Regions from separate parts of the Salinispirillum marinum genome, predicted to be linked through region 1. Evidence: predicted binding sites of a transcription regulator. Region 1 holds the regulator's gene; each other region holds the start of a gene.
The links. Region 1 encodes sigma-54, which starts transcription at its own class of promoters, with help from an activator protein. Its sites were predicted from a motif close to TGGCACNNNNNTTGCTNT; they were not measured.
Positions count from the first base shown of each region.

Region 2: a site for sigma-54 is predicted at 2,777-2,794, ahead of ACFOSD_RS03295 (PEP-CTERM sorting domain-containing protein). Genes of this name have one in related genera too.
Region 3: a site for sigma-54 is predicted at 2,749-2,766, ahead of glnA (glutamate--ammonia ligase). Genes of this name have one in related genera too.
Region 4: a site for sigma-54 is predicted at 5,118-5,135, ahead of ACFOSD_RS09940 (CmpA/NrtA family ABC transporter substrate-binding protein). Genes of this name have one in related genera too.

Region 1 is NZ_JBHSAL010000001.1:41,367-48,637, forward strand. Features, by position in the region: gene lptC (LPS export ABC transporter periplasmic protein LptC) at 1-247, shown strand, start outside; gene lptA (lipopolysaccharide transport periplasmic protein LptA) at 210-767, shown strand; gene lptB (LPS export ABC transporter ATP-binding protein) at 721-1,449, shown strand; gene ACFOSD_RS00210 (RNA polymerase factor sigma-54) at 1,528-3,036, shown strand; gene hpf (ribosome hibernation-promoting factor, HPF/YfiA family) at 3,160-3,465, shown strand; gene ACFOSD_RS00220 (PTS sugar transporter subunit IIA) at 3,472-3,924, shown strand; gene rapZ (RNase adapter RapZ) at 3,943-4,803, shown strand; gene ACFOSD_RS00230 (HPr family phosphocarrier protein) at 4,800-5,069, shown strand; gene yjgA (ribosome biogenesis factor YjgA) at 5,075-5,620, shown strand; gene ACFOSD_RS00240 (sigma-70 family RNA polymerase sigma factor) at 5,714-6,286, shown strand; gene ACFOSD_RS00245 (ChrR family anti-sigma-E factor) at 6,279-6,932, shown strand; gene ACFOSD_RS00250 (GNAT family N-acetyltransferase) at 7,000-7,271, opposite strand, start outside.
Region 2 is NZ_JBHSAL010000001.1:687,284-694,554, reverse strand. Features, by position in the region: gene ACFOSD_RS03305 (exosortase/archaeosortase family protein) at 1-830, opposite strand, end outside; gene ACFOSD_RS03300 (PEP-CTERM sorting domain-containing protein) at 966-1,742, opposite strand; gene ACFOSD_RS03295 (PEP-CTERM sorting domain-containing protein) at 1,870-2,637, opposite strand; cyclic di-GMP riboswitch class I at 2,669-2,743, opposite strand; gene ACFOSD_RS03290 (tetratricopeptide repeat protein) at 2,977-5,592, opposite strand; gene prsR (PEP-CTERM-box response regulator transcription factor) at 5,608-6,975, opposite strand; gene prsK (XrtA/PEP-CTERM system histidine kinase PrsK) at 6,977-7,271, opposite strand, start outside.
Region 3 is NZ_JBHSAL010000001.1:334,755-342,025, reverse strand. Features, by position in the region: gene ACFOSD_RS01715 (FAD-dependent monooxygenase) at 1-1,081, opposite strand, end outside; gene glnA (glutamate--ammonia ligase) at 1,178-2,584, opposite strand; gene thiI (tRNA uracil 4-sulfurtransferase ThiI) at 3,046-4,524, shown strand; gene secB (protein-export chaperone SecB) at 4,511-4,960, opposite strand; gene grxC (glutaredoxin 3) at 4,995-5,261, opposite strand; gene ACFOSD_RS01690 (rhodanese-like domain-containing protein) at 5,261-5,677, opposite strand; gene gpmI (2,3-bisphosphoglycerate-independent phosphoglycerate mutase) at 5,916-7,271, shown strand, end outside.
Region 4 is NZ_JBHSAL010000002.1:601,775-609,045, reverse strand. Features, by position in the region: gene ACFOSD_RS09960 (LysR substrate-binding domain-containing protein) at 1-87, shown strand, start outside; gene ACFOSD_RS09955 (1-acyl-sn-glycerol-3-phosphate acyltransferase) at 463-1,578, shown strand; gene ACFOSD_RS09950 (ABC transporter ATP-binding protein) at 1,601-2,485, opposite strand; gene ACFOSD_RS09945 (ABC transporter permease) at 2,576-3,562, opposite strand; gene ACFOSD_RS09940 (CmpA/NrtA family ABC transporter substrate-binding protein) at 3,628-4,971, opposite strand; gene ACFOSD_RS09935 (CmpA/NrtA family ABC transporter substrate-binding protein) at 5,259-6,434, opposite strand; gene ACFOSD_RS09930 (ANTAR domain-containing response regulator) at 6,446-7,030, opposite strand; gene ACFOSD_RS09925 (DUF2721 domain-containing protein) at 7,267-7,271, opposite strand, start outside.

The DNA of each region.
Region 1 (7,271 bases):
GCAACATTGGCTGTTAACCGGGAATGTTGTGGTAACCAACGACCCGGACCACCCAACACCGCTGGTCATTCACACAGAACAACTGCAATATGACACAGCGTCTCAACTGGCGACCACCGAGCAAGCGGTCAATATTCGCCAAGGAGAACGCATGAACACGGATGCCATTGGCATGACCTTGAACCTTGAAACCATGGAGTTCGACCTGCATGAGCACGTTCGTTCAACGTTCCGTCCTGATCAGTAGTCTGTTGCTGAGCAGCGCCATCTACGCCGTTCCCGGTGACCGCGACCTGCCCATCGATATTGTGGCCGATCGCAACCAGGGAAATTTACGCGCTAACGTCATGACGTATACGGGCAATGTGGTCATTACCCAAGGCACGCTGCACATTGAAGGGCAAGAGGTGGTGGTCTATCGCAATGACAATAATGAAATTTCCCGCCTGGTAGCGTCGGGAACCGAACCGGCTTGGGTAGCCGACCAATTTGACCTTGATGAACCCATCACCCGCTTGGAAGGCCAAACGGTGACCTACGATGCGGAAACCGGCGTGATTACCGCACAGGGCAGTGCTCGTCTGCAACAGGGCCGCAACATCGCGACAGCACATTACATTCGCTACAACCAGGAAACGGATGATTTTGAATCAAACTTTCGCGCCCCGGACGGCAGTGAAGGTGAACGCGTCTCCATGTGCTTAACCAATGAGGAAGAGAATGGCCAAACAGCTGATCGCCCGGCATCTTGCCAAAACATACGGTAAACGCCGTGTCGTCACGGACGTATCACTCTATGTCAACACGGGCGAAGTGGTTGGTTTGCTGGGGCCAAACGGTGCAGGTAAAACCACCTGTTTTTATATGATTGTTGGCCTCGTTGCCAATGATGCCGGTGACATTTTATTGGATGATCGCTCGCTGACCGGTCTGCCCATGCACAAGCGGGCACAGCTTGGTGTCGGTTACTTGCCGCAAGAGGCCTCGGTTTTTCGCAAGCTGACCGTGGCACAAAACATCATGGCCGTGCTGGAGTTGCGCAAAGAACTGTCGAAAGCCGATCGCCATCGCAAAATGGAGTCCCTACTCGAAGAATTCAATATTACGCACATCCGCGACAGCTTGGGCATCGCGCTTTCCGGCGGTGAGCGACGACGCGTTGAGATTGCCCGGGCGTTAGCGTCCGAGCCCGACTTCATTCTGCTGGACGAGCCCTTTGCCGGGGTAGACCCCATTTCCGTCTCGGATATTAAGGACATCGTGTACCAATTACGCGATAAAGGCATCGGTGTCTTGATCACGGATCACAACGTCAGAGAAACTTTAGACATTTGTGCGCGTGCTTATATCGTCGGAGGTGGTACTATTATTGCAGAGGGCGGCGCAAACGATATACTTGCCAACCAAAAGGTTCGTGAGGTTTACCTCGGCGAACACTTCCGCCTTTAATGTGAAACCCTTTTCCCGGGTTATTTTTAGACAGTTCGCGGCCAACACTGAGCCGCGTCGGGTAGTATCAGGAGCGACATGAAGACCAGTTTGCAGCTAAAAATGGGCCAGCAGTTGACGATGACGCCTCAACTGCAACAAGCCATTCGATTATTGCAACTATCCACTCTGGACTTACAACAAGAGATCCAAGAAGCGCTCGACTCGAACCCACTATTAGAAGTGGCTGACGAACATGAAGCGGATCATGAGCATGCGCCCGCAAACGACGCCAACAGTCAATCCGATGATCAATCGATTACCGTCAGCAGCAACGATAAAGCCGACGACCCGCAAATAGAAGATCTGTGGAACGAACAAATTCCCGATGAACTCTCGGTCGACAGCAATTGGGATGACATCTACCAACACGCCCCCACCAGCGCTTCTATGCCCAGCGGCGATGATGACTACAACTTTGAAAATCAGTCGGTCGCGGATGACAATTTATACGATCATTTGATGTGGCAGTTGAATCTTACCCCGATGAATGAACGGGACCGAATCATTGCGACGGCCATCATCGATTCAGTGGAGCCGAGCGGCCTGTTGTGTTCACCCATTGAAGACATCTTTGAAGGACTTGAAGAAGAGCTTGGTCAAGACGGTGACCCACTGGAAATGGACGAAATGATGGCGGTACTGCATCGGCTACAACAATTTGAGCCGACCGGCGTGTGCGCGCAGAATCTCAGCGAATGCATTTCTATACAGCTGCGCCAACTACCGGCCGACACCCCGCTGCTCAAAGAAGCGATTCGTTTGGTGACGGACTACGCCGACCTGCTGGCGAGTAAAGATTTTCCGCAAATTCTGCGCAAGATGCGAATAAAGGAAGAGCAATTGCGCGACGCCATGGTGTTGATCCAACAAACCAATCCAAGGCCCGGCACCAGCATATCCAACCACGAATCGGAATATGTGATTCCTGACGTCATCGTGCGCAAAGACCTCGAACACAGCCGTTGGCTGGTCGAACTTAACCCGGAAATTGCGCCTCGCTTACGTGTTAACAGCGGTTACGCCTCAATGATCAAGCGCGCCGACAACAGCGCAGACAACAATTACATCAAAGACAACCTGCAAGAAGCCAAATGGTTCATTAAAAGCCTGCAAAGCCGCAATGAAACGTTACTCAAGGTCGCCACGCAAATCGTTGAGCATCAGCGCGGGTTTCTAGAATACGGCGAAGAAGCCATGAAACCGTTGGTTCTCCATGACATCGCCCAAGCCGTTGAAATGCATGAATCAACGATTTCGCGGGTCACCACACAAAAATTCATGCATACCCCACGGGGTATTTTCGAGCTGAAGTACTTCTTTTCCAGCCACGTCAGCACCAACAGCGGTGGCGAGTGTTCCTCTACCGCTATTCGTGCGTTGATTAAAAAGTTGGTCAGTGCGGAAAACACCAAAAAGCCGCTCAGTGACAGTAAAATTGCTACCCTATTAAAAGATCAAGGGATCAATGTAGCGCGCCGGACCATTGCCAAATACCGTGAGGCCATGAACATTCCGCCGTCGAATGAACGCAAGACCCTTGTGTAAATAAAACATTAATCCAGATCAATCACTTGAAACGAAAGTCAGCTACACTTATTACATAGAGACAAAGCGTTTTTTTGGGGTCGTTGTCCTAACGACCTGTCATTCGCGAGAAGGAGTTATCCTATGCAAATAAACATCAGTGGCCATCATGTAGAATTAACCGACCCACTGCGCGAGTACGTCACCACCAAACTGGATCGATTGGAGCGACATTTCGATCAAATCAGCATCGTACAAACCACGCTCAGCATAGAGAAACAACGACAAAAGGCAGAGACCACCCTGCACATCAAAGGGGGTCAACTGTTTGCCGACGCCGAGCACGAAGACATGTATGCAGCGATTGACCTGATGGTCGACAAGCTGGACCGACAACTTCTCAAACACAAGGAAAAGACCGTAGATCGCCTGCACGGGAACGGTCGCTAATTTTTTATGCCAAACCTTAACGACGTCGTTAGTCTGGAGCGCACCCTTTGGGGTGCGCCGAGCCAGAGCAAAAAGAAGACCCTACAACTCATCAGCGATCATGTCGTCACCTTGCAACCGGAATTTGATGCGGATGCCTTGTTTAACAGCCTGATCGAGCGAGAGCGCCTCGGTTCCACCGGGTTTGGTAATGGCGTAGCCATTCCTCACTGTCGGCTGGAAAACTGCGCTGCCCCCTTCGGTTTGCTGGTAAAGCTCGAAGAGCCCATTGAATTTGATGCCCTCGACCAGAAGCCGGTCGACATCGTATTCACCTTGATCGTGCCGCAAGAAGCCCGTACGGAACATCTACAATTGCTGTCTCGCGTTGCTGAACGCTTCAATGATGACGCGCGCTTAAAGGCCATGCGTCAGGCGCCGGATGCTCATGCCTTTTACGCGGCGTTCATCGCCGAATAAGCCTGCGGAAGCATCAACATGGATCTCATCGTTATCAGCGGACGCTCCGGCTCCGGTAAAAGTACCGCACTGAACGTATTGGAAGATGTCGGTTATACCTGCATCGATAACCTGCCGATTACCATGTTGCCGGAATTGGCGAATGAAATGCTGCAAGGGAACATTAACCAAAAAGTGGCCGTCTGCATTGATGCGCGAAACGCCACCAAGGCGTTGCGTCAGTTCCCACAGATCGTTGCGCAATTACCGGACACCATAAACCTAGACATCGTCTATTTAGACGCCGACGAAGTGACCTTACACAAAAGGTTCTCTGAAACCCGACGTAAGCACCCACTCACCGGCGACGACACCTCGTTACAAGAAGCCATCCACGGTGAACGCGCCCTGCTCGACACCATCGTAAACATGGCCCACCTGAACATTGATACGACGGGGCTGTCGATTTACGAGCTACGCGATCAGATAAAAACGCGCGTCGCAGGTACCTCGCGTCAGGAAATGGCGTTGTTGTTTATGTCATTCGGCTTTAAGCATGGCACACCGCACGATGCCGACCTGATTTACGACGTGCGCTGCTTACCCAATCCCTATTGGGACCCGGCACTGCGCAAGTATTCCGGCTTGGACGAGCCGGTTCAGAAATTTTTGCATAAGGAACCGGATGTGAGCGATATGATCGACAGCATCCGCAGCTATCTGGATCGCTGGCTGCCTTGCTATGCCGCCAACAACCGGGCCTACCTGACGATTGCCATTGGCTGCACCGGCGGCCAACACCGCTCGGTCTATGTCGCGCAACAATTGGCCCAAATTTACCGGCCCCGTTACACCTCCGTTCAATTACGCCACAGGGAGTTGAAGTCCACGCTGTCATGATCAGAGAACCCATTACCATCATCAACAAATTGGGTCTGCATGCGCGGGCTTCAGCCAAGTTAAATAAGCTGGCCATGCAGTTTTCCAGCAGTGTCATACTGGAAAAAGACGGCCGCCGTTCGGACGCGCGCAACATCATGTCCATCATGATGTTGGCCGCCAGCAAAGGCACAGAATTGACCCTGGAGGTGTCAGGGGACGACGAGCAAGCCGCATACGATGCCATAAAAGCATTAATCGATAATTATTTTGAAGAAGGTGAATAACCGAGATGGCGCGTAAAAAAAAGATGGTTGTTGAAGACAACGACATCGAAATAGTTTCCAAATCGGAACTCAAACGCGAGATGGAACGTTTGCAAGCGGTGGGTAATCGCCTCCTTGAACTTTCGGCGGAAAAATTGCGCGAGTTTCCGCTTGAAGAATCTCTTTTGCTAGCGTTGCTTGAGTCACAGCGCCTGAAAAGCCATGAAGCCAAACGCCGTCAATTGCAATACATTGGCCGTTTGATGCGAGATGCCGACGTCGAGGCCATCGAAAAAGCACTCGATTTCAATGATCCCAGCAGCGAAGTGCATCTTCAGTTGACCGTCCTATGTGAACGGTGGCGTGCCGAACTCATCGAAGATCCGGATGCCGTAGCCCGCTTTTTTGATGCCTTTCCCCATGCCGACCGTCAACATTTGCGTCAGTTGGTCCGCAATGCTCAGCAAGAAGCAGAACAAACTGCGCATGAGCCCCACACCTCGGCCAGCCAGTTCAAACACCGGCGCAAATTGTTTCAAGTCTTGCGAGAAGAAATTCAACCCACGCTGTGATCCAACGTAAATGTCGGCTCGTAACCCTGTCAAATTCCTAGGATTTGTTTGATCATGCGAGCTAACCCCATGACCTCCATAGGCAAGGCCACTGTGACAACACCAGACGAATGGGCTGATTGCCTGGAACTTATCGCCGGTAATCAAAGCCGAGATGCATTCGCCAAACTCTTTCGCCATTTTGCACCGCAAATTAAAGGTTACGCCCGCTCCTCCGGGCTGACCATGATGGGCGACCAGTTGGCAGATGAACTGGTGCAAGAAACGATGACCAACCTGTGGCGCAAAGCGCATTTGTTTGACCGCGAAAAAGCCTCGGCAACCACCTGGGTCTTTACCATAGCCCGGAACCTGCGAGTTGATTTACTTCGGCGACAAACCAAGCATCAGGGGCATTTAGACTCGGACGATATGTGGAACGAACCGCATACGGAAGGTGATGGCAGTGATTGGGTTGAGCAGTCGACGGTAGAGCGTCATATTCGCATGGGTATTGGCCGACTGCCCATTGAGCAACGCCAGGTCATTGGCAAGGTATTTTTGGAAGACAAATCCCATCAAGAAGCAGCAGACGAGCTTGACTTGCCTTTGGGCACGGTCAAGTCGCGTATCCGACTGGCGCTGAAGAAGTTGCGCGTCGGATTGGAGGTAGAAGGCTATGAGTAAATTTCACCCAGAATTAGACGTGTTGACCGAGTACGTAGCGGGCCAGCTCAATTACCACGAAACCTTGATGGTGGCGGTACATATAAGCTATTGCGAAGCCTGCCGTAAGTCGGCGCGCGAGTTGGAAACCTTGGCCGGTGTGTTGTTGGACGATTTACCGGGCGACCATGTCGATGAGCAATTGCTGGCAAAGACGTTGGCTATGATTGATAACCAGCCAGAGCGTCAGAGTCGCGCTGTTTCAGGCGCCGCCAGTTTCGCCCACCCGGAGGTGCCACCTCCGTTACGCAAGGCGATTCCGAACGGGTTTAATGCCTTGAAATGGAAGAAGTTACTGCCCCATTTGCAAGTGTGTGATCTTGAAGTAAGTCCGGACGGTCCGGCGATCACGCTGCATCGCATTAAGCCAGGCGGCAGAATCCCCAAGCATACGCACCGTGGTACCGAATACACTGTGCTGCTCAAGGGTGGTTTTTCTGATATGTACGGCGACTACAATGCCGGAGATTATTTGTGTCGTGATGCCGCGCACGAACATACGCCTGTCGCTGCTGACAATGAAGAGTGTATTTGCTTAACCGCGGTGGAAGAACCCTTACGGATGACCAGTTGGAAATGGCGCTGGCTCAATCCCTTTCTAAGCTGAAAGACGACTGCATTTCAGCAAATCTAATGGCGTGATCTCAAGCCCTCACTACGAGGGCTTTTTTGTTTTAACGCCCCGTGTTCGCACGACGCATCTTAATGTGCTTAATACCATCCTCATCGTAGGGCTCACCCACCGCGGCGAAGCCCTGCTGTTGATAAAATCCCTGCAAGTGCGCTTGTGCACCTAACTCAATGTCGTGTGAGGGGAACGCTTCCGTCGCATGCTGCACTGCTGCACGCATTAACGTGTGTCCCAAGGCGCTGCCGCGCTGCTCAGGTGCGACGATCACCCGGCCAATCTCCGGGCACCCAAGTTCATTGGGCGGCAGTATACGCG
Region 2 (7,271 bases), 650 kb from region 1:
AAGTACAAAGCGGGCAAGCATACCGCAGCAAACAGTAGCCAGCCAAAGAGCTCATGATCGTGCATCAAGCTGCTGGTCATTTGCGACTGATAGCCAATCACCACTAACGCGGTAATGCGTATCCAGTTCATCAGGAGTGCCAGACCGGCGGCGACGGTCAGGGTAATCAGCCAAGATGGCCAGCGATAGCCGTTTAACATGGCAACCAGGGTGCCAAGCACCAGGGCAATGGCTAAATAACGAATGCCTGAGCAACCATCGGCAATAACCAGAGAACCCCATGGCAGATGAATGGTGCTGCCTTCAATCAGTGCCGTCATGCCGAACAGTCCAACCCAAAGATTGACCACCACGCTGGCCATGGCAATTAAAGGGTCTATAACGTCGGCCCAAAAGGGCAACGCCAAGGACAAGAGAAACAGGTGAGGCAAGGCGGTCCAAAGGGCACTCCAACCGGATAACACTGCAATAAGTGCGGCGAGGCCGACCGGCAGCATAAAGAAGGCAAGGGTATCGATCTGTACCCAGCGAAACAGCGTCCATACACTTAACGTTGCCGTCAACGCTACGACGGCCAACCAGAAATGTGTGTGCTGACGTGTTCCCGTTGCATTGGGTTGGCGTGTGGATGCGGCACCGGGGGGACGGATGACGAGCATGGCGCAGAACAATAAGAAACTGGGCAAGCCGTGTGAGAGCACCTGTTCAAAGCCAAGCCATTGTTGCCAGAGCGAACGCCAGGTCGGTGCCATAACCACAACGCAAAGCACCGTAGCCACAAAATAGGGGCCGTACAAAGGTATGTTGTGGAGCGCTTTCCTTACCGTCATGAGGGCTCTGTCTTCGTATCTTTAAAGCCGAATATGGCCGCTGCCTAGCTTACTGTGAATGTTGCCGGGCTGTGAACGCTTTTAAACACGAAAGGCCAGCGCGATGGCTGGCCTGTTGTGTCTGTTGCGATCGATTCAAGCCTGGTGCATGCGACGACGCACAGCGCCCAGGCCGATCAAGCCCACCAACAGTAGAGCAAAGGTACTGGGTTCGGGAACCATCACCAGATCGATCATGCCTTCGATGACATCATTGGCGCAGGTCATGCCCCAGTGAAACGCCATGGTCGAAGCAGAGGTTAACGAACTCAAGGATAAGTCGGCGGAGATACTCAACAAGGCATTGCTGACCGCCCATGTTCCCACATCACCCAACCATTGGGTTTGTGCAGAGGCAGTATCGACAATCACTTCCTGACCATCGCGCCATTGGGCGTTGCCTTGCATCAAGTCATCGCTCATTAACGCGGTTTGCGTGTTGCTGCCCGTGAGGGCAAACAACGAAACTGTGCCACCGTTGTTATTGTAGCGATCACTCAGTACTAAGCCATAGGTCCACTGGGTGCCGGTGGTGGCATCATCTTGGGTGAAGGGCGCTGACCCAAACGGCGTCCACTCGCTGGTCAAGAATAAGTCACCGTAGCCAATACCAGTGCCGCCAACGGTGTAGGCATTAAACAGTTGGCCGGATTTTTGTGCAAAATTCGTGGCGATATCGAAGGTGAATTGGCTGCCGGTCTGGGTGATGGTAGCGCTTTGGATGTCAAACTGGCTGTCTAAGCCGATCACATCGCCATGGCTGTGTTGCTTACTACCAATATAGGTGTCGGTAACCGTGATGGGTGATGCGAATACGGTACTGGTGAGGCTCGCGCTGATCAGGGCGATACCTAAAGAAAGTGTCCATTTCATACTACGAACCTCATAAAACTGGGTTGAGACAACGTTCAAGATCTGTCTATCGGTGTTCTAATGTGTAAAGCAGTTCGACAACTGACTCAGAGGCCTAGGAATAAGCACTCTGAGTCACGGTCATCGATCAGGCGGCGTTTTGGTTGCGACGGCGCGCCAACCCCAAGCCAGCCAAGCCTAGGCCCAACAGGGCCAAGGTGCCGGGTTCTGGTACGGGTATGAACGATTCAATCATCACTACCATGTCGGTGTAGTCACGGTCGGACGCTGACAACAACAAGTCTTCCCAAGCTAGGATGAAGTTGTTGTTAGTGAACAGGCCGTGGTTACCGTCGCCGTTGGCATCAACCATAAGGCTACTATCACCTTGGTAGGCGACCATATGGCTGTCATCTTCGCCATTGTTATCTAGGTCACCGTTCAGATGCGCTTGTGAGTAAAACGTATTGCCTTGCCCAGAGTTCAAGTAAAAACCAAAGTTCAGGCTATTGAACGTTTGCGAATTTTGTCCGAGAAACTGGTTTTGCGCATTGAAGTAGGTCGCTGTGAAGGTGTTGCCCCACAGAGCAAGAAGGGCGCGTGCGCCGGTCCCTGCGGCACCACCGAACAACTCGAGCGTTTGTCCGACGTTATTGACGTCGTAGATGCCTAAGGTGTTGTTGTTCGCATAAGCGGTCATTTCCAACATCATGACCGCGTTTCCAGCACCCACTGAATCTAAATTCCAGACAGATGATGGCGTATGTTGCGCGGTATGAACATCAAGGAAAGAACCGCCTTGAGTACGTGCGTCCAAGGAATCTTGGAGTGCTGTGCCATTGATCTGCGTGTAAGCACTGGCGGTGGTTGCCAGTGCCAACACGCCGAACGCAACGGCTACTTTTTTGAAATCCATGTTGTAAAACTCCGAGTCGTCATTGTCTTTGTTTTGCAACCAGGCATTCTCGGGGAGATCCTTGGCTTTCCGTCCCATCCTCGCGAATGGTTTGGCATGGCGTTGTGAACCGGTTGTAGAGGTCACTTCTGGTCTGATTTAAGCGAATATTGTGCCAATTATGTTCTGGCGAGATTCTATGGGCTTTTCAGGCGGGATTAAAAGGGTATTACACTGTTCAGTGTAAGAATAATCGACAGGGCAGGCGCTGCATGAGGGGATGGATGGCAATGCTGTGGTTAACACTGTAAAAAAATTCAACACCAGGCCGGACTGTGCCGGCCTGCCCGTGAGCGGCGCTTACTGTGCAGCACGCACTGCCGCTAAGTGTGCTTGTATTTCAGCGTCTTCCGGGGCCAGTGTCTGGGCACGCATCAATACGTCCATGGCTTCTATGCGCTGTCCGTCCAAGTGCAACACCCAGCCTAGCGTATCTAAAACGGCGGGATTTTCTGGCGCTAGCTCAGCCGCACGGCGCGCTAAGGCAATAGCCTCGTCGGTATTGGATTCGCGCACCAGCCATGCCAGATTATTAAGCACCAATGGATTATCTGCGTTGCGGCTTAAGGCTTCGCGATAGGCACGTGCGGCACCCAGTTCATTGCCAAACCGCAAACGCTGATTGCCCAAGGTTTGCCATGCAATGGGGTTATTGGGTTGACGTTGTGTCCAGGTTTCGGCCAACAGGTCGCTGCCGGGTTGATTGGTGAGATTGGCGAGCCGTATCAATTCAGGCAATACGGTGGGGTTGTCCGAGCTGAGCCAATAGTCGTTCAGGCTGGAGTAGGCAGAGTCGGGCCCCTGGTCTTGCAATGCCAACGTTGAGCGCGTCAGCGCCGTGCTGGGTAAAACGCCAAACTCGGCCTCAATGTCATCGAGCAGTTGATCGGCCTCGGCTGTCCGACCTTCGGCCGCCACAATGCGCACGAGAAACAAGCGGTGATCCGGGTTCTGGGGTTGTCGGCTTACAGCTTCTGCAACGCGCGCACGCGCTGTGCCCCAATCTTCCCGATTGGCGGCTTGCCGGGCTTCGGCGACCAGCCAGTCGGTATGTATGCGATTAACGGCTGGATTGTCTGCTTGTGCCGATGCTAAGAGCGCTTGTGCGTCCGCCAATCGACCCTGCTGAATATGAATTTGTGCCGCCAGTGCTTTGGCATGGTCTGCTAAGGCAGGGCGTTCGATGCCAGTTTCCAGCAACCAATCCACAACCTCTTCTGGCGTGCCTTGGCGTGCAATCAATTGTCCAGCTTCTTGTAAGCCACTGATGTCCGCCGGGTTGGCGTCAGCCGCACGTAGAAAAGTATCGATGGCGGCGCTGTTCTGTCCGGTACTGCGCTGCATACGAGCTAACGCGAGATAGGGCATGTGCCAGTTCGGACTGGTCTGGATAAGGGATTCCAAACGGTTCATGGCGCGAGTTGTGGCGCCGTACTGGAAATCGGTCAGCGAGGCTAAAAACAGACTGTAGGGTTCATTGCCATGGTCACGCAGCAAGCGGTCACGCACTTGCTCGGCTTCAGCTTGGGCATTGCTGGCCACCAATGTGGTGAGGTATTGCTCGGTAATCACCCAGTCGGTAGGTGACTGCGCAAAGGCGGCACGTAAATACCCCATGGCTTGTTCAGGCTCGTTTTGCGCTTGATGATACTGTGCTAAGGCAAGGCGTAAGCGGCTGCGCGACGGGTCCATCTGCAAGGCTTTCGCCAAATGGATTTTGCCTTGTTCAATGTTATTTGGATCACTGTCGGCGAGGGCCAGAATGCCATACATCGCCATTAGGTCGACGTCTGTCGGGCGGGCCATGAGGGCGCGTTGTAAGCTCGACATGGCTTGGTCGCGCATGCCTTGGTCGACCTGAGCCATGGCGGATAGGCGAATGAAGGGGATAGGCGCCAGTTCCACGTCCAAGTTGTCGGTTAACAGCGCGGTGCCTTCTTCGAGGTCGCCCTGTTGCAAGGAAACAGCACCCAACAGCAACGCGACCAACTGACTGTCCGGGTTTTGTTGAATTAGTGATTCCAGTGTCGTCCGGGCTGTTTCCAGGTCGCCCCGACCGATGGCTTCAACGGCGGATTCGGTATTGCGCGTAAATTCCACGTTGGTGTTTTCATTCAGAATTTGATTGTAGATCATGGCTTGCGTGGCATTGCCCTGTTCGGTCAGGGTGCGCGCCAACAAGCTGACCAGCTGCCGCCGGGTGGGCAGAAAGATGTCTGAGCTGGGCACTAAGGCCAAGCCTTCCGTCAATGTGCGTGTGGCGTCGTCCAGCTGGTTTTGTTGATACAGGCTGAGGCCGCGCAGATACTGCAAGTCTGCGGTGCTGTTGTGGGCTGCACTGAAACGATCAATCACCGCTAAGGCTTGGTCGTAGTTCAGTAGATCAATGTGCAAGCGGGCCAAGCCGGCGGCAATTTCAGCATTGTTCGGTTGACGCGTTTGGGCGGCTTCATATCCCGCCAGGGCTTGTTGGTTGTTACCGGCCAGACGGTCAGCGTCAGCCTGCAAGCGCAACAGCTCGGTTTGCTCCGCCTCGTTTGCCGCTGTGTAGCCGGTTAAGGTCTCCCGTACTGACAAGTGTTTGCCCTGTTCGGCATAGGCCTTGGCCAGTGTTAATGTCACGGCACGTTGCCCGTCGTTGTGCCAAGGTTCCAGCAGGGCGGCGGCTTGATGCGGCAGACCAAGAAATGTAAGCGTTTCGGCCAACGTCAGCGTTGCGGTGAGGTCGTTGGGGTTCTTTTGCAGCGCTGAGCGCAACTCGATCATCGCAGCGCGGTACTGGCCTTGGTCGGCGTACACATCAGCACGCTCCAAATGTTCTGCGGCGGCTGATCCGTCATCTGACCCACCACAAGCGGCTAGCATGAACGTCAGGCACAGCAGTAGCAGGGTGCGCGCGTATGAATTTTTGAACATGTTACATTCCCTCGTTCACGATGGATTGTCGGCGGATATATGGTATTTTTTGAGCAAGTCATACAGCGTGGGCCGGGTGACGCCCAGTGCTTTGGCGGCAGCGCTCACGTTGTTGTTGGATATCGATAAAGCCTGCATGATGGCCTTCCGTTCGGCCTCTTGGCGAACATCCCGCAAGTTCAATAAACGCATGGTATTGCTGGCGGGGTCTAGCCCTAGGTCATCACGTTCGATGACCTTACCGTCGGTGAGGATCACCGCCTTTTTGATTTTATTCTCCATTTCGCGCACATTGCCGGGCCAGTCGTAGTCTTCAATGGCGGCGACGGCATCTTGCGAGAAGCCGGTCACTCGGGCATAGCGGTCTACGGCGTATTTGGCCAAGAAATGCCGAGCCAGAACCGCCTTGTCGCCATCCCGTTCACGCAGGGGGGGAATGTCGATGACCATTTCAGCGATACGATAGTAAAGGTCTTCCCGAAAGGTGCCGGCGGCGACCATCTGTTCAATGTTCTTATTGGTGGCACAGGTAACGCGCACATCAATGGGCGTTGATTTACGTCCGCCAACGCGCTCGATGGTGCGTTCCTGCAAAAACCGCAATAGTTTGGCCTGCAAGGCCAGGGGCATGTCGCCAATTTCATCGAGAAACAGGGTGCCACCAGCGGCGGCTTCAATGAGGCCCGAGCGCGCCTTGTCGGCCCCGGTGAAAGCCCCCTTTTCATAGCCAAAGAGCTCGCTTTCCATTAGGTTTTCAGGAATGGCCGCGCAGTTGATGGCAATAAACGGCTGCTCGCTGCGTTCACTCAAGCGATGCAACATATTGGCGAGCACTTCTTTTCCGGTGCCACTTTCACCAATAAACGTACAGGTGACATCAGAGGGGGCTATTTTTTGCACCAAACGACACACTTTCAGCATGTCGGGGTGCCCGGTCACTAACCCACCCGTCGGGTTTTGCGGCGTCAGCAAACGGCGGTTTTCTAGTTCCAGTTCAGCAACATGAAAGGCGCGGCTGACCACATGATCCAGCTGCATTGGATCAACAGGCTTGGTGTAGAAATCGAACGCGCCCAGTTCAATGGCTTTCAAGGCATTTTCCCGGTCGCCCTTGCCGGTTAATACGATGATTTTGGTATGTCCGGCCAAGGACAGTATTTCCGACATGCAGCGAAAGCCTTGGCTCACGCCTTCCGGGTCGGGTGGTAGCCCTAAATCTTGAATAACCACCATGGGTTCATGTTGACGCACGGCAGCGAGTGCTGATTCACGGTCGCCTACCGTGAGAATGGTGGTGGACTCATCATCAAAGTGCCAGCGCAATTGGCTGCGTAGCCCTTCATCGTCCTCTATGATCAGAATAACGTTGTCTTGCATGACCATTTCAGTTCCCTTGCTCCATAACGTGAGGAAGGCGTGCGGTAAAGGACGTACCTTGCCCCGGTGTGCTGGTAACGTCGAGTGAGCCGCCCAGTTCTTCGATAAATGAGCGGGTTAAATACACCCCAATGCCCATGCCTTGCCCTTTTTTGGTCGTTTCAAAAGGCTTGAACAGGCGTTGCTGAATGAACGCGTCATTCATACCACAACCTGTATCCTGCACAGTAATCACCGTACTGGTTGGGCTGGTGGTGTCCAGATAGATGTCGACCAATCCGGTCGGTGGCGTCGCCTCCTGA
Region 3 (7,271 bases), 290 kb from region 1:
CTATCATGGGGTGATGCAGTGCGAACGCGCTGACCAAACCATGGCAGGCCGCCTCGATCAGGCGCTGGTCAGCACGTATCTGTGCCTGCCACGCCCTTAAATGTGGCAATTGGCCTACGTCCTGGTCATCGTTAAAAGCCTGCGCCAAATGGCTGGCGAGTGCCGTCAAACCACGGAGATGCAGATTAAACCCTTGCCCGGCAACCGGGTGCAAACTGAGCGCGCTATTACCTATCAGCGCCAGCCTGTGTCGCACCGTTTCATGGCTGCGTCGCCATTGCAGTGGGTAATGTTGACGCGCTGATACGGCGCTAACCGCACCTTGGTCAGAACCAAAACAGTCCGTGATGGTGTGTCGCCAGCTTGTATCGTCTTCGTTCAGCCATTCATTCAGTTGCGGTGTGTCCACTGTCCATACGACCGTTTGACGCCGCCCGGACAGCGGCAGCAAGGCACGAGGGCCATCGGCGGCGAAACGCTCGTACGCTCGACCATTTACCGGTTGTTCACGGTCAATATTGAACACAATCGCAGACTGGCCGTAAGCATGGCGAAACTCGCCGATCCCCATCTGACGGGCGAGGCCGGAACGTCCGCCATCCGCCAGGATGACCAGCTTGGCGCGATACGCTTGTTGGTCGGTACAGTGCACTGTGGTGAAGTCGGCGGTCGGACTTAATGCTGTTACACCCGTCGCAAACCGCCAGTGCACGGCACTCTGGCGCGCTTGCTGCCATAGGGCATAGCCTAATTGGCGGTTGTTAATGACCGCGCCAAAGGGGTCATCCTGTTGTAAATGGGTGATGCCCCAATAGCCTTGCTGGCTGACTTCAATGTGGGTCATGTAACCCAAATGGGGTTCCAGAGCAGAACGCACACCCAGTCGATCGAGCAGTGTTAAGCTGGTCTGACTTAGTGCGGTGCCTCGATCGTCAAAACTTGGGCTGGGTGAAGCGTTATCGGGCTGTTCTGCGGTGTCGATCAGTAAGGTTTTGGCTTGCAACGCAGATGGCAATGACAGCACGAAAGCCATGCCGACCATGCCGCCGCCAATGATGATGATGTCGTAGGATGAATTCATCCCATGAGTTTACCGCGTGTGTATCAAACGACAAACCGTTGAACGTAAAAAGGGCATCCGAAGATGCCCTTAAATCAATGACTCCCGCAAAACAAATTACGCAGAGTAGTACATGTCGAATTCGATCGGGTGCGTCGTCATGCGCAGGCGCTCGATGTCCGCTTCTTTCAATTCGATGTACGCATCGATCATATCTTTGGTGAACACGCCACCTTGGGTAAGGAAGTCATGGTCAGCTTTCAAGGCTTCCAGTGCTTCGTCCAAAGAACCGGCCACGGTTGGGATGGCCAATGCTTCTTCGGGTGGCAAGTCGTATAGGTCTTTATCCGCTGCATCGCCAGGGTGAATTTTGTTCTTCACGCCGTCCAAGCCAGCCATCAACAAGGCAGCGAATGCCAGGTAGGGGTTAGCCACTGGGTCAGGGAAGCGGGTTTCAATGCGCTTAGCCTTGGGTGACGCAACGTATGGGATACGGATAGACGCTGAACGGTTACGGGCTGAATAGGCCAACATAACAGGTGCTTCAAAACCGGGAACCAAACGCTTGTAAGAGTTGGTGGCCGGGTTAGTGAAGGCGTTTAGAGCTTTCGCGTGCTTGATGATACCGCCGATGTAAAACAAGGCAGTTTCAGACAGGCCAGCGTACAGATCACCAGCGAACTGGTTCACGCCGTCTTTCCAGAATGACTGGTGAACGTGCATACCAGAACCGTTGTCACCTACGATAGGCTTAGGCATGAACGTGGCTGTTTTACCATAAGCGTGTGCAACGTTGTGTACGCAGTACTTCAGAACCTGTACTTCGTCAGCTTTCTTCACCAAGGTGTTGAACTTCACACCAATCTCACACTGGCCGGCGTTCGCCACTTCGTGGTGGTGAACTTCAACGTCCAAGCCCATGGCTTCCATCGCGTCGCACATGGCAGAACGGATGTCGTGCAGGCTGTCGATCGGAGGAACAGGGAAGTAACCACCTTTCACGCGCGGACGGTGGCCCAAATTGCCGCCTTCAAACTGGTCGTTGGTTGACCATGCTGCTTCTTCGGACTTGATTTTGTAGGAGCAGCCGGACATGTTGATGTCCCAAGTTACGCCGTCAAAGATAAAGAATTCTGGCTCAGGACCAAAGAACGCTACATCACCCAAGCCAGTGCTGTTCAAGTACGCTTCAGCGCGCTTGGCAACAGACCGTGGGTCACGCTCGTAGCCTTGCATGGTTGAGGGTTCAACGATGTCGCAACGTACGATAACGGTTGCATCTTCGGTGAACGGGTCCATGATGGATGCGGAGTCGTCAGGCATCAGGATCATGTCGGATTCGTTAATGCCTTTCCAACCAGAAATAGATGAGCCATCAAACATTTGGCCGTTTTCAAAGAAATCTTCATCTACATAACGAGCAGGAATCGTAACGTGCTGCTCTTTACCTTTAGTATCTGTGAAGCGCAGGTCAACCCATTTGGCTTCATTGTCTTTGATCAGCTTCAGAGTATTCTCTGACATAACTAACTCTCCGAGGTTGCGACCCGTAATAGGTCTGACGATGGTGTGTGCACCCGGCTGAACCAATGTCCATCGACCGGCGATACGTTTTCAGTTTTCGTTAATGGCCCATGTACCCAAGCAGCTGTGCGCGATGCTTTTGCTAGAGCACTTTTACTGGGTAATTAGCAAAGCGCGTGCCAGATGCATGGTTGCCGTATTTTGGGGCTTGCCGAGCGATGCTGGTGCGTTTCATGCAAAAACGTGCACCAAAACAGTACATTACTGCACCATAAAAGTGCTTTTGCTGAGATGGTGCGTGCTGTCGGTGCATGATCTTCGCACAATGGTGGCCTAAAGGCCATGCGGTTGAGTCGGGTTCATGAGCCTGTGGGTAGCGTAATGCCGCAGGGTGATGCATTCTGTCCGACGTCTCGATTTTTTGCTATAATCCGCCGCGTTTTTTTCCGTCTGAGCCCGTCATGAAGTTCGTTGTTAAATTGTTTCCCGAAATCATTGTAAAGTCGCGTTCGGTGCGCATTCATCAATTGAAGCGTCTGAAGTCGAACATTCGCCTTCTACTCAGGGAAATTTGGCCTGCGGTAAGAGTGGGTGGGAATTGGGATATTCTTGAGGTGGATGCTGGGTCGGAGTGCACGCCGTCGGTCGCTGCGGCGATGAGCGATGCACTGACGCGCATCCCCGGTATTGATAATTTCACCGAAGCCTTGGAGTTTCCGCTGGGCGATTTCGACACCATTGCCGCACAAACTTGTGCCGCTGTGGGAGCGGATTTGGCGGGAAAATCCTTTTGCGTGCGTGTTAAGCGTAGTGGTAATCATGATTTTCGTTCCGTAGATCTCGAACGTTTTGTTGGTGGTGCGTTGTTGCAAACAGTGCCTGGCAGTCGTGTCGACTTGCATCGCCCAGAACAGTTGGTGACGCTGGAGGTGCGACATGATCGACTGTTCATTGTGAGTAATCGCCGGGCAGGCATGGGGGGGTATCCCTTGGGTACGCAAGACTCGGTCGCAACGTTGATTTCAGGAGGCTACGACTCTTCGGTCGCGGCTTGGCAAATGATGCGCCGGGGGGTGTGTTCACACTTTATTTTCTTCAACTTGGGTGGGGCCGACCATGAGAGGGGCGTAAAGGAAATTGCCTACCATCTTTGGCACCGTTTTGGTGCATCGCACGGCGTAACCTTTGTTGCCGTACCCTTCGAGGCGGTGGTTGAGGAAATATTAACCAAGGTGGACGACAGTCACATGGGGGTGGTATTAAAGCGCCAAATGTTACGCGCGGCGGATCGCATAGCGGCGCAGTTGAACACCACTGCGTTGGTGACCGGCGAGGCCATCGCGCAGGTATCGAGCCAGACGCTCGCTAATCTGCAAGTCATCGACTCGTGTGTGCAACGCATGGTGTTGCGTCCGTTAATTACCATGGACAAGCAAAGCATTATTGATCAGGCGCGGAGCATTGGCGTGGCGAGTTTTTCGGACGTAATGCCGGAGTTCTGTGGTGTGATCAGCCGCAAGCCTACCACCAAAGCACGCCCTCATGTGGTGGCTATGCAAGAAGAGAATCTTGATCCGGATCTGCTGTGGCAAGCGACCTTGAATGCGCAATATACACCGATCGCGGCTTTGGCGGAGGAGGTGAGCGTCGATCGTGCCTTACGACTGCCGGATGGCGATCCAGCGAACAAAGGTGCGATTATCCTGGACGTCCGGCACCCGAGCGAGCAAGACTTGCAGACCCTGGAAGCGCCAGGTTTTAACGTGATGAGCATGCCTTTTTATCGTGTGCAGACCGACTTCCCGGCGCTGGATCAGAGCAAAGAATACTGGCTGTATTGCCCGAAAGGGGTGATGAGCCAGTTGCAAGGTTTGCAGTTGCGGGATGCGGGGTTTGCCAATGTTAAGGCTTGCCCCGCGTCAGTAGTTAGTGCGCAGTAGTCGCTTCCGCATTCTTCTGTTGATTCTGCTGGTACAGCACATCAAAGTTGACCGGTGCCAGCATAACCGCCGGGAAGCTACCCTTTACCACCATGCCATCAATCGCTTCACGTGCGTATGGGAACAGTACGCTGGGAATGTATGCACCCAGCATCTGGTTTTGTTGTTCGGTTTCAAAGCCTGCCACCGTTACAATCGCGGCTTGTTCGATCTCTGCTAGAAAGGCAACTTTTTCTTCCAAGTTCGCGGTTACCGTTAAGCGTAAAACCACTTCAAAGGCATCGTCACCCAGCGGTTTGGCTTTGGTGTTGAGGTCGATCTTCATTTTCGGCTGCCATTGCGTGCGGAACACATCGGGTGAGTTCGGCGCTTCAAACGAGCTGTTTTTGATGTAGATACGTTGGATACCAAAGCGGGTTTGTGGAGCTTCTGACATAACGGGTTCTCTTAGACTGAGCAAAATTTGAAGGTTAGTGCGCGGGGGGATGCAGAAGGGCATCCAGCGCGTGTTGTCGTTCTAGGGCGTAGAGTTCATCGCAGCCGCCGATGTGTTGTTCGCCGATCCAGATTTGCGGCACGGTATGCCGTCCGGAGCGGGCCATCATCTCCGCTCGCTTCTCAGCGTCCCCATCTACGGCGATCTCGGTGAAGTTTACATTCTTTTGCGTCAATAGCATTTTCGCCCGCACACAAAACGGGCAAAAACGCGTGGTGTACAGGGTGACTGGAGCAGTCATTAGGATTTCACCAAAGGCATCCGGCTGCTTTGCCATTCCAGCAGCCCGCCTTTCATCCGGTAAACTTCACTAAAGCCAGCCTTGCGCAATTCGGCACCGGCTGAGTTCGCTGTTGTGCCTGTTTGGCATACCACGATGATTGGCTTCGTTTTGTATTTTTCCAGCTCGGTTAAGCGGCTTTTTATCGCCGTCGCTGGAATGTTAATAGCGTTTGGAATGTGCCCTTTGCGGAAGTCATCATCTTTGCGGATGTCGATAACCACCGCATCCTTACTGTTCACCATGTTGGTGGTTTCTTGCGGCGAAAGACCCTTACCGCCACGCGACGACTCGGAGAGAATCAGCAAGAAAAAGAAGGCCAACCAAGCACTGGCTAACATCCAATATTCAGAAATAAACGCGAAAAATTGCATCATACAGAAGGAGTCCGCTTCAACGATGGGAAAAAGTGGAGGCGAGTATACCTGAGAAGAACCGGAGCATCATCCCTTCTGCACGATGAAACGTTGATGACTCGCTACGGGGTAAGAATGTGAGTACAATTACGCCCACAGGTCCAGACCTGATGCAGATAACAGCAATAATAAACAAGGCGACTACCAAGCCAGCGTTCTGGGCATTTAACAGCAGAGTCAAAACAGTACAGAGGACACTATGTCGACCAAAAAAACCGTAGCCTTGTTTATTCTCGATGGTTTCGGCTACAGCGAAACGTCAGCCTCAAACGCCATTGAAGCAGCCAATACCCCAACGTGGGATCATTTATGGAATACCTACCCCAAGACCACCATTAAGACATCCGGAATGGCAGTGGGTTTGCCCGAGGGGCAGATGGGGAACTCCGAAGTGGGGCACATGAACCTCGGTGCCGGACGTATCGTGTATCAGAACTTTACCCGTATTACCAAAGACATTGATGACGGCCTGTTTTTCCAAAACACTGCCTTGGTTGGGGCCGTTGAAGCTGCCAGGGCGGCAGGTGGTGCCGTGCATATTTTGGGCTTGGCTTCGCCTGGCGGCGTGCACAGTCACGATGATCATTTAATCGCCATGATGGAATTGGCGGCAAAGCATGGCGTGCCGGTTAATGTGCATGCGTTCCTGGATGGTCGTGATACCCCACCACGCAGCGCGGAAGCAACTTTGGCACGTTTGCAAGCGCGGGCTGATGAATTGGGTGTGCGTGGTGTGGTGTCGCTGATTGGCCGTTACTACGCTATGGACCGGGATAATCGCTGGGAGCGGGTACAAAAAGCCTATGACTTGCTGACCCAAGGCACGGCAGATATCACCGCTGAAACGCCTGTGGCCGGACTACACGCAGCCTATGCACAAGATAAAGATGACGAATTTTGTCCCCCAACGGCCATTGTGCCAGCGGGTGCACAACCGGCGGTGATTAAAGACGGCGATGCCGTGGTGTTTATGAACTTCCGGCCCGATCGGGCGCGCGAATTAACCAATGCTTTTGTGCAGGGCGATTTAACCGACATGGTGCGCACCGTGCGCCCGGCATTGTCGCGTTTCGTTACCCTCACAGAGTACGCGTCTGACATTCCTGCGGTGGTGGCATATCCACCTACGGCATTAACCAATACTCTGGGTGAGTATGTGTCCGCTTTGGGTAAAACCCAGTTGCGCATTGCCGAAACCGAAAAATATGCACACGTTACGTTTTTCTTCAGCGGCGGTGAGGAAAAAGAATATGCCGGCGAAGACCGCATCCTCGTGCCTTCGCCGGATGTAGCCACTTATGACCTCAAGCCGGAAATGAGCGCGCCCGAAGTGACTGCCAAGCTGGTCGAGGCAATCAAGTCTGGTAAGTACGACTTGATCGTTTGTAACTACGCAAACGGTGACATGGTTGGGCATACGGGCAAATTCGACGCGGCCGTGAAAGCCGTTGAAGCTTTGGATGTAAGCTTGAAGGCCGTGACCGAAGCCCTGCTGGAAGTGGACGGCGAATGTTTGATCACCGCCGATCACGGCAACGTGGAGCTGATGGTTGAT
Region 4 (7,271 bases), on a different contig from region 1:
GAACATCACTTTAAGTGGCCAAAGGTTATTGCGTTCAGTGAGTGGATTACGCAGTCAATACAGAGGATGCCATGGTATCGTCTTTAGGTGTGCAAAAAACTACTGCGCTCGCCCTAGCAGCGTTAAAATTCTCCTCAAACCGCTTATTTACGCAATGTAAACTGCGCGGCATCGTCGAATTTTGCCTTGCTAGTGCTTCGCTCTTAACGTTTTTTCCAACACCTAACCAGCGCTTCCATTGTCACCTTTTCGCCTTTGAGGTTTTTAGTCGCTCCCTTTAGGGCATTTTTATGGCATTGGAACTTGGGCGCAGGGCGTTTACCTAAAGGCGCGACTCCCGGCCTGCCGTGGAGCGCCGTAGGTAAACCCCGAGAGCCCAAGGTTAGATCAGTAAGGATACAGACTGGCGCTTTGAAACCCTTTCCGCTATAAAGAGCGGCCAAATATCAACACGGGAAAACGATGAGCGAGTTTGACGATATTCGTCCTTTTAATGATGCCGAAGTGCCGGCGGTGTTACGCCGTGTCGTGGCGGATCAGGAACTCCGGCGAGCGGTGATTTCAATGCTGATGCCGCGCTTCAAAGCGCGCTGGAGCTGGCTCTTGTCGCCATTAATTGGTGTCGCCCTACGAATTCAATTCTTCGGAGTAAATACCGTTGACGGTTTTCAGCGTCGGTTAGAAGGGTATTTGGGGCGTATTATTAAACGTTCTACTACCGATTATTCCGTTTCGGGTCTTGATAAGTTGGACCCCAACAAGCCCTATCTGTTTGTCAGTAATCACCGTGATATTGTCATGGACCCGGCGTTCGTTAATTGGGCGCTCTATCAAAATGGGTTTAAGACCATTCGGATAGCCATCGGCGATAATTTGCTCAGCAAGCCTTTTGTGTCTGATCTGATGCGGTTGAACAAAAGCTTTATCGTGCAACGTGCCATTACGGGGCGGCGCGAAAAGTTAATGGCGGCCAAGAAATTATCAGCCTATATCCATCATTCTGTCGTGCAAGAGAAGGCCAATATTTGGATTGCGCAGCGTGAAGGCCGTGCAAAAGATGGTGTCGACAAAACCAATTCCGCTGTCATCGGTATGTTCAGTTTGAGTAAACCCAAAGACCGCAGCTATGCCGACTACGTTAAAGAGCTGAACATCGTGCCGGTGGCAATATCCTACGAGTACGATCCCTGTGATGTCATGAAAGCGCGTGAACGCTACTATCAATTAGAAAAAGGCGGATACCAGAAGGCTCGTAATGAGGATGTGCGCAGCATCGCAAAGGGTATTTCTGGCTGGAAAGGTAGGGTGCATTTAGCGTTTGGCGATGTGCTGTCGGGCGACTACCAGAACGATGCCGAAGTGGCCGTGGCTATAGATCAACAAATACACCGCAAATACCGCTTGTTCGAAACCAATGAGACCGCTCATCGATGGTTGCATGAATGTCCCGACGATCCGGCACCGCACTGGGTGCCGGAATTGATGCGCGAACGTGTCGCACACTTGCCGGATGTCGTTCGACCCTACTTGTTGGCGCAATACGCTAATGCCGTTGAGTCGCAACAAAACGCGGAATGATTGGGCACTGCCCAATCATCGGTTAAGCGACGCGATGGGTTTCTTCCGCAGCATTCTCATCGTGATCAATTGATGGTTGGGTAGCTCGAACCGACTTTTGTTTTTTGGGTGTGATGTTTTCAATTTTGCGTTGTTTCTCGTATAAGAAACGCAGCACGGACGACCGATAGTGGTTGTACTGCGCGTCATCTGCCAGCGCTAAACGATCACGTTCCTTCGGTAGGTCTACATTAAGAATTTCACCGATGGTGGCCGCGGGGCCGTTGGTCATCATAACAATACGATCGGACAGCAAAACGGCTTCGTCCACATCGTGGGTAATCATGATCACGGTATTACCTAAATCCGCTTGAATTTCCATCAATGAATCTTGCAAGTGAGCGCGCGTTAACGCATCGAGGGCGCCGAAAGGTTCGTCCATCAACAGTACTTGTGGCTCCATGGCGAGCGCGCGGGCAATGCCTACGCGCTGCTTCATGCCGCCCGAAATTTCAGCAGGTCGTTTGTGCATAGCGTGGGTCATTTGAACCAATTCGAGATTGTGTTCAATCCATTGGCGCATTTCCGCCCGTGTTCGGCTGCCACCAAATACTCGCTTGACCGCTAATTCTATATTTTGGTAAGCGGTCATCCACGGCAAGAGTGAATGGTTTTGAAACACCACCGCCCGCTCTGGACCGGGTTCATTAACCTCTTTGCCGTTCAGGAGCACGCCGCCTTGGGTGGCTTGATGCAAGCCAGCCACAATGTTGAGCACGGTAGACTTGCCACAACCAGAGTGGCCGATGAGGGAGACAAATTCGCCCTTACCGACTTTTAAGTTCACATCTTTCAAGGCACAGAAGGGACCTTTTGGGGTCGGGAATTCAATGCCCACATGGGTGAGTTCAAGGTGCGTATTGTTCATGAAATTATCCTCAATGTGTTGTTATCAACGAAGGAGACCAGCCCTCTGGCCGAAACTTCGCACAACGGGGTGCGCTCCTACATGAAGCAATCATCGGATGTCTGCCGATTTATCCCAGTTCAAGCGGGTTTGTAGAAACAGCATGGTGCGATCCAAGACATAGCCAATAAAACCGATCATCAATACGGCCACACAAATACGGCCTAATGAGTTTGATGATCCGTTTTGAAATTCATCCCAAACGAACTTACCCAAGCCAGGGTTCTGCGCCAGCATTTCTGCGGCAATTAAAACCATCCACGCAATACCAAGAGATAAACGCAAACCGGTAAACATGGAAGGGATGGCAGAGGGAATGACAATTTTTCGTACATGCGTGAACCAGCCCAAACGGAGCACGCGGCTGACATTTTGCAAGTCGCGGTCGATGCTCGATACCCCTACGGCGGTATTGATCAGTGTTGGCCAAAGTGAACACAACGTCACCGTCACCATTGAAATGATGAAGGACCGGGCGAACATGGGGTCGGCTGAGACATAAAGCGCACTGACCACGAGGGTCACCAGTGGTAACCAGGCGAGCGGTGAGACAGGCTTAAATAATTGAATCAACGGATTAAAGGTTCGATAAAGCGTTTTGTTTAAGCCGATGACAATACCAAAAGGAATGGCGATTATCGTCGCCAAGCCAAAGCCGCTGAGAACGGTCCATAGGCTGGTGATGGTCTGATCGAAGAACGTTGGTCGACCACTGAAGGTACGCCAGCGCACTTCAGCATCCGGGTTTTGCGCCAACATTGCCGCATTGCGTTCGTCCTGGCGCTGATAGAAGTCGGCTTCGCGTTGCCGTTCTGCTTGGTGTTCAGCGACAAGGTTAGACCATTGTTCCGCAACTTGGAACGGTCCAGGGAAGGTGCCTAACGAGGTGTTAATGTGTTGCGCACCGATGTGCCAGAACACCATAAAGGCCAACAGTCCAAGGGCTGGGAAAGTAATGCCCTTGAATACATCCGTCCATTGTGTGGGTGACCAATTCAGTGGGTTAAATTGTTTAAACCAGGTCAGGGTGGCGTTCATGATGTCTTCCTCTCTACGTGAAGCGGGTGGTTAGGGGGGAAAGACTTGCCCACCCGCTGACGTGGTTACTGTTTGCCAATCTCGAATTGCTGCAAGTAGGCGTTGGGTTGTTGTCCATCGAACACGATGCCGTCGATGAAGGTGGTGTGGTCAACCGCGCGATAGCCAGTTTCAGTCGCAAAATCAGGGAAGTCATTGCTGGACAATTTACCTTCGGCAATCAATTCACGTGCGGCTTGCTGATAGACTTCCGGTAGGAACACTTTTTCTGCCATTTCCATATACCACGCATCCGGCATAGTGTCGGGTATTTGGCCCCAACGGCGCATTTGGGTGAGGTACCAAACCGCATCAGAATAATAGGGGTAGGTGGCGTGATAGCGGAAGAAAACGTTGAAATCGGGCGCTTCACGTACATCGCCTTTTTCGAATTCAAAGACACCCGTCATGCTGTTGGCGATCACCTCATAATCCGCCCCTACATAGTACGGTTGGGAGATGATTTGCGCCGCCTCAGGGCGATTGGCGTTGTTGTTGGCGTCCAACCAGTGGCCGGCACGAATCAGTGCTTTCACCACGCGAACATGGGTGTTGGGATACTGTTCAGCCCATTCGTTACTCACCCCAAAGACTTTCTCAGCCACGTTGTTGCGAATGTCATAGTCCGTAATTACCGGCACACCAATGCCGCGAAACACCGCTTGCTGATTCCAGGGTTCGCCCACACAGTAGCCGTCTATCGTGCCCGACTCCAGAGTTGCTGGCATCTGTGGTGGCGGGGTTACCGATATCAGTACGTCAGCTTCCAGCTGCCCGGAAATATCGCCACTTTCTGGCGCATAATATCCAGGATGGATGCCCGCTGAGGCTAACCAGTAGCGCAACTCATAATTGTGTGTCGAAACAGGAAACACCATACCAAGATTGAACGGTTGACCCTGGTTGCGTCTTTCTTGTATGACCGGAATCAGGGCTTCCGCAGAATTGGGGTGCACCGGCTTGCCGTCTACCACGTTTAGATTGGGCTTCATCGCCTCCCATACCTCGTTGGACATGGTGCAGGCGTTGCCGTTTAAATCCATGGTAAAAGCAGTGACAATATGCGCTTCGGTCCCGAAACCGACGGTAGAGCCTAAGGGTTGCCCGGCGAGCATGTGTGCGCCGTCCAAGTCTCCGGTAATGACGCGCTCAAGTAATACACGCCAGTTCGCTTGAGCTTCAAGTTCTACAAAAAGACCTTCATCTTCGAAATATCCACGCTCGTAGGCAATAGCCAACGGCACCATATCGGTGAGTTTGATGAAGCCAAATTTTAAGTCTTCTTTCTCTGGCCAGCCGGTTTGCGCATGGGTTGTGACGGCGGCTAGGGTAAGGGCGAAGCCTAGGGTCAGACGATGCGTAATGCTCATACGTTTCTCCGTATTCTGAACTGGATAAAGTTCATGCATAAAAAAAGCGCCAAATCATCACCCCGCTAAGAGTGACCATTTGGCGCCATTGCCTTGATCTCGTACGTAAACCTACATTGGCTTACTTTTTCGTTTTCACGTATCACTTAGCAGAGACTGTGCCAAAAGCGGGTAATTAAATTAAAGTCTTTAAAAAACAAGGTGTTATCGTATCTTTGACAGAATATTAGTGCATGGTTGCCAGGCTTGACGCTGGTACGTGTGCACCAGAGCTGGGCGCGGCTGCATCATTGTTGCCCGCGCCAGAATTGGTCTGGCCCTAAAATAAGGTCCCCCATAGCCCATTCATCGTGGTGTTGCTGTTCATCTTTATGGTTTGCCTCCGGGTAAGGCAGATTGAGCGATGCCGCCGCTTCACGATACAGGTCGGTTCGATAGACCTTTTCAATCAAGTCAGATGGATTGGCAACCGTCGGCATACCCAACGCCACCAGTTGGTCCAGCATCCAGCTCGCATGGGAATGCCAAGGAAAAGTCGCGCCATAGCGGAAAAAGTGCTTATGCGTCGAGGGTAGTTCAGGGCTCAATGCCATACTCATCTGTTGAACAGCCAGCGAGAGCGTTTCGTGATCGATATTCAAATAATCCGGACGAGCCAGTAACGCCCCTAATTCAGAACGATTTTCCGGAACATCCAACCACTGACAAGCACGAATCAGGGCACGCAAAAGCTGTAAATGTTCATGGTGGTGCGCGGCAGCCCAGGACTGCAGAACACCAAACACCTTCTCCGGGGCATTCTGCCAAATGTCATACCCTGTTAGGACAATTTGCCCACTGTTTTGGCGCTGTGCCAGGCCATTGTAGGGTTCGCCGACACAGAAGCCATCAATATCACCTTGTGCCAAGGCCGACACCATCATGGGTGGCGGTACGACCACAATGTTGACGTCATTGTCGGGGTCAATACCACCGACCGCTAACCAGTGCCTGAGCATAAAGTGGTGCATGGAGTGTGGATGCACAACAGCCAGCGTTAGTGGCCTGCCGTTTTGCGGTTGCTTATCGAGACATACCTTTAACGCAATGGCGCTATTCTTGGGATGCTGGCAAAGCAGAGGCTGTCCGGAACCTGCGAGTGATTCTGCCAGCGGTAGGCTAAGGGTTATGGCGTTGCCATTGAGACCTAAACTCAGAGCTGTGAGCATGGGTTTTTGCACTGAACCAAAACCCGCTGTACTGGCTAAGGGCATGGGCGCCAGTAAATGAGCGCCATCCAGAATACCAAAGGTCACTTTATCTCGCAGGGTTGCCCATGATGATTCCCGGATCAGCTCCACCGTCAGTCCTTCCTCAACAAAAAAACCTAACTCTTGCGCAACGATCAGCGGTGCGGCATCGAGTAAGGGCATGAAACCAAGCTTCAAATGGAACGATGACGATGTAGAGTTACGTACAGGCATACGATGGCTTCCTAAAGAATCTCGAACACAGAAATGACATTGCGGGCCACATCGGCCAGACGTGCACTGCGATCCATCGCCATTTTACGTAACGCTTGATACGCCTGATTTTCATCGACTTGCCGATGCTTCATGATTAATCCTTTGGCTTTCTCTATCAATTTTCGGTCGGCTAATTCGTTGCGGGCGAGGTCCAGCTCTTGGCGCAGGGCTTGGAATTCGCGGAAACGGGCAACGGCGACAGCTAGGGTAGATTTGATGCGTTCGGGGCGCATGCCGTTGGCAACATAAGCGCTGACACCTGAGCGAATGGCTTGTTCGATGAAATCCGCGTCGTCTTGTTCGGAATACATCACCACTGGGCGTGGGTTATGCGCCGATAAGCGGGACATGTGCTCTAGTACGTCACGGTCAGGCGCATCGACATCAATGATGATCATGTCCGGCTGCCAACTGGCAACGGCCTCACTGAGATTGGTGTGGCAATCTATGCGCTTCACCGCGTGGTGCCCGGCATCAGCCAGCGCTTGTTCTAGTATGGCGGCGCGCCCTGGTTCGTTATCAACCAGCAAAACACGCAACGGCGAATCGGCCATGAAGGGTCTCTCAACAGGCAAGGTACTGGCGTGCCTTGTGCAACATTGGTGCCTGTATGCGCGTTAGCAGTGCAAAATTACCCGAGGTGTTCCCGAGAAAGCGCTGCATTGCCCAAAACAGTGGGGCTTTGGACAAAAATACGGGTAAAGGTGGCTCTAGTGAATGTGCCGTCCAGGTGCATGCCGGTGCGCCAAAATGGCGCAATTTTCTGGTGCTTGCGCCTCATTTTTGCGCTTTATG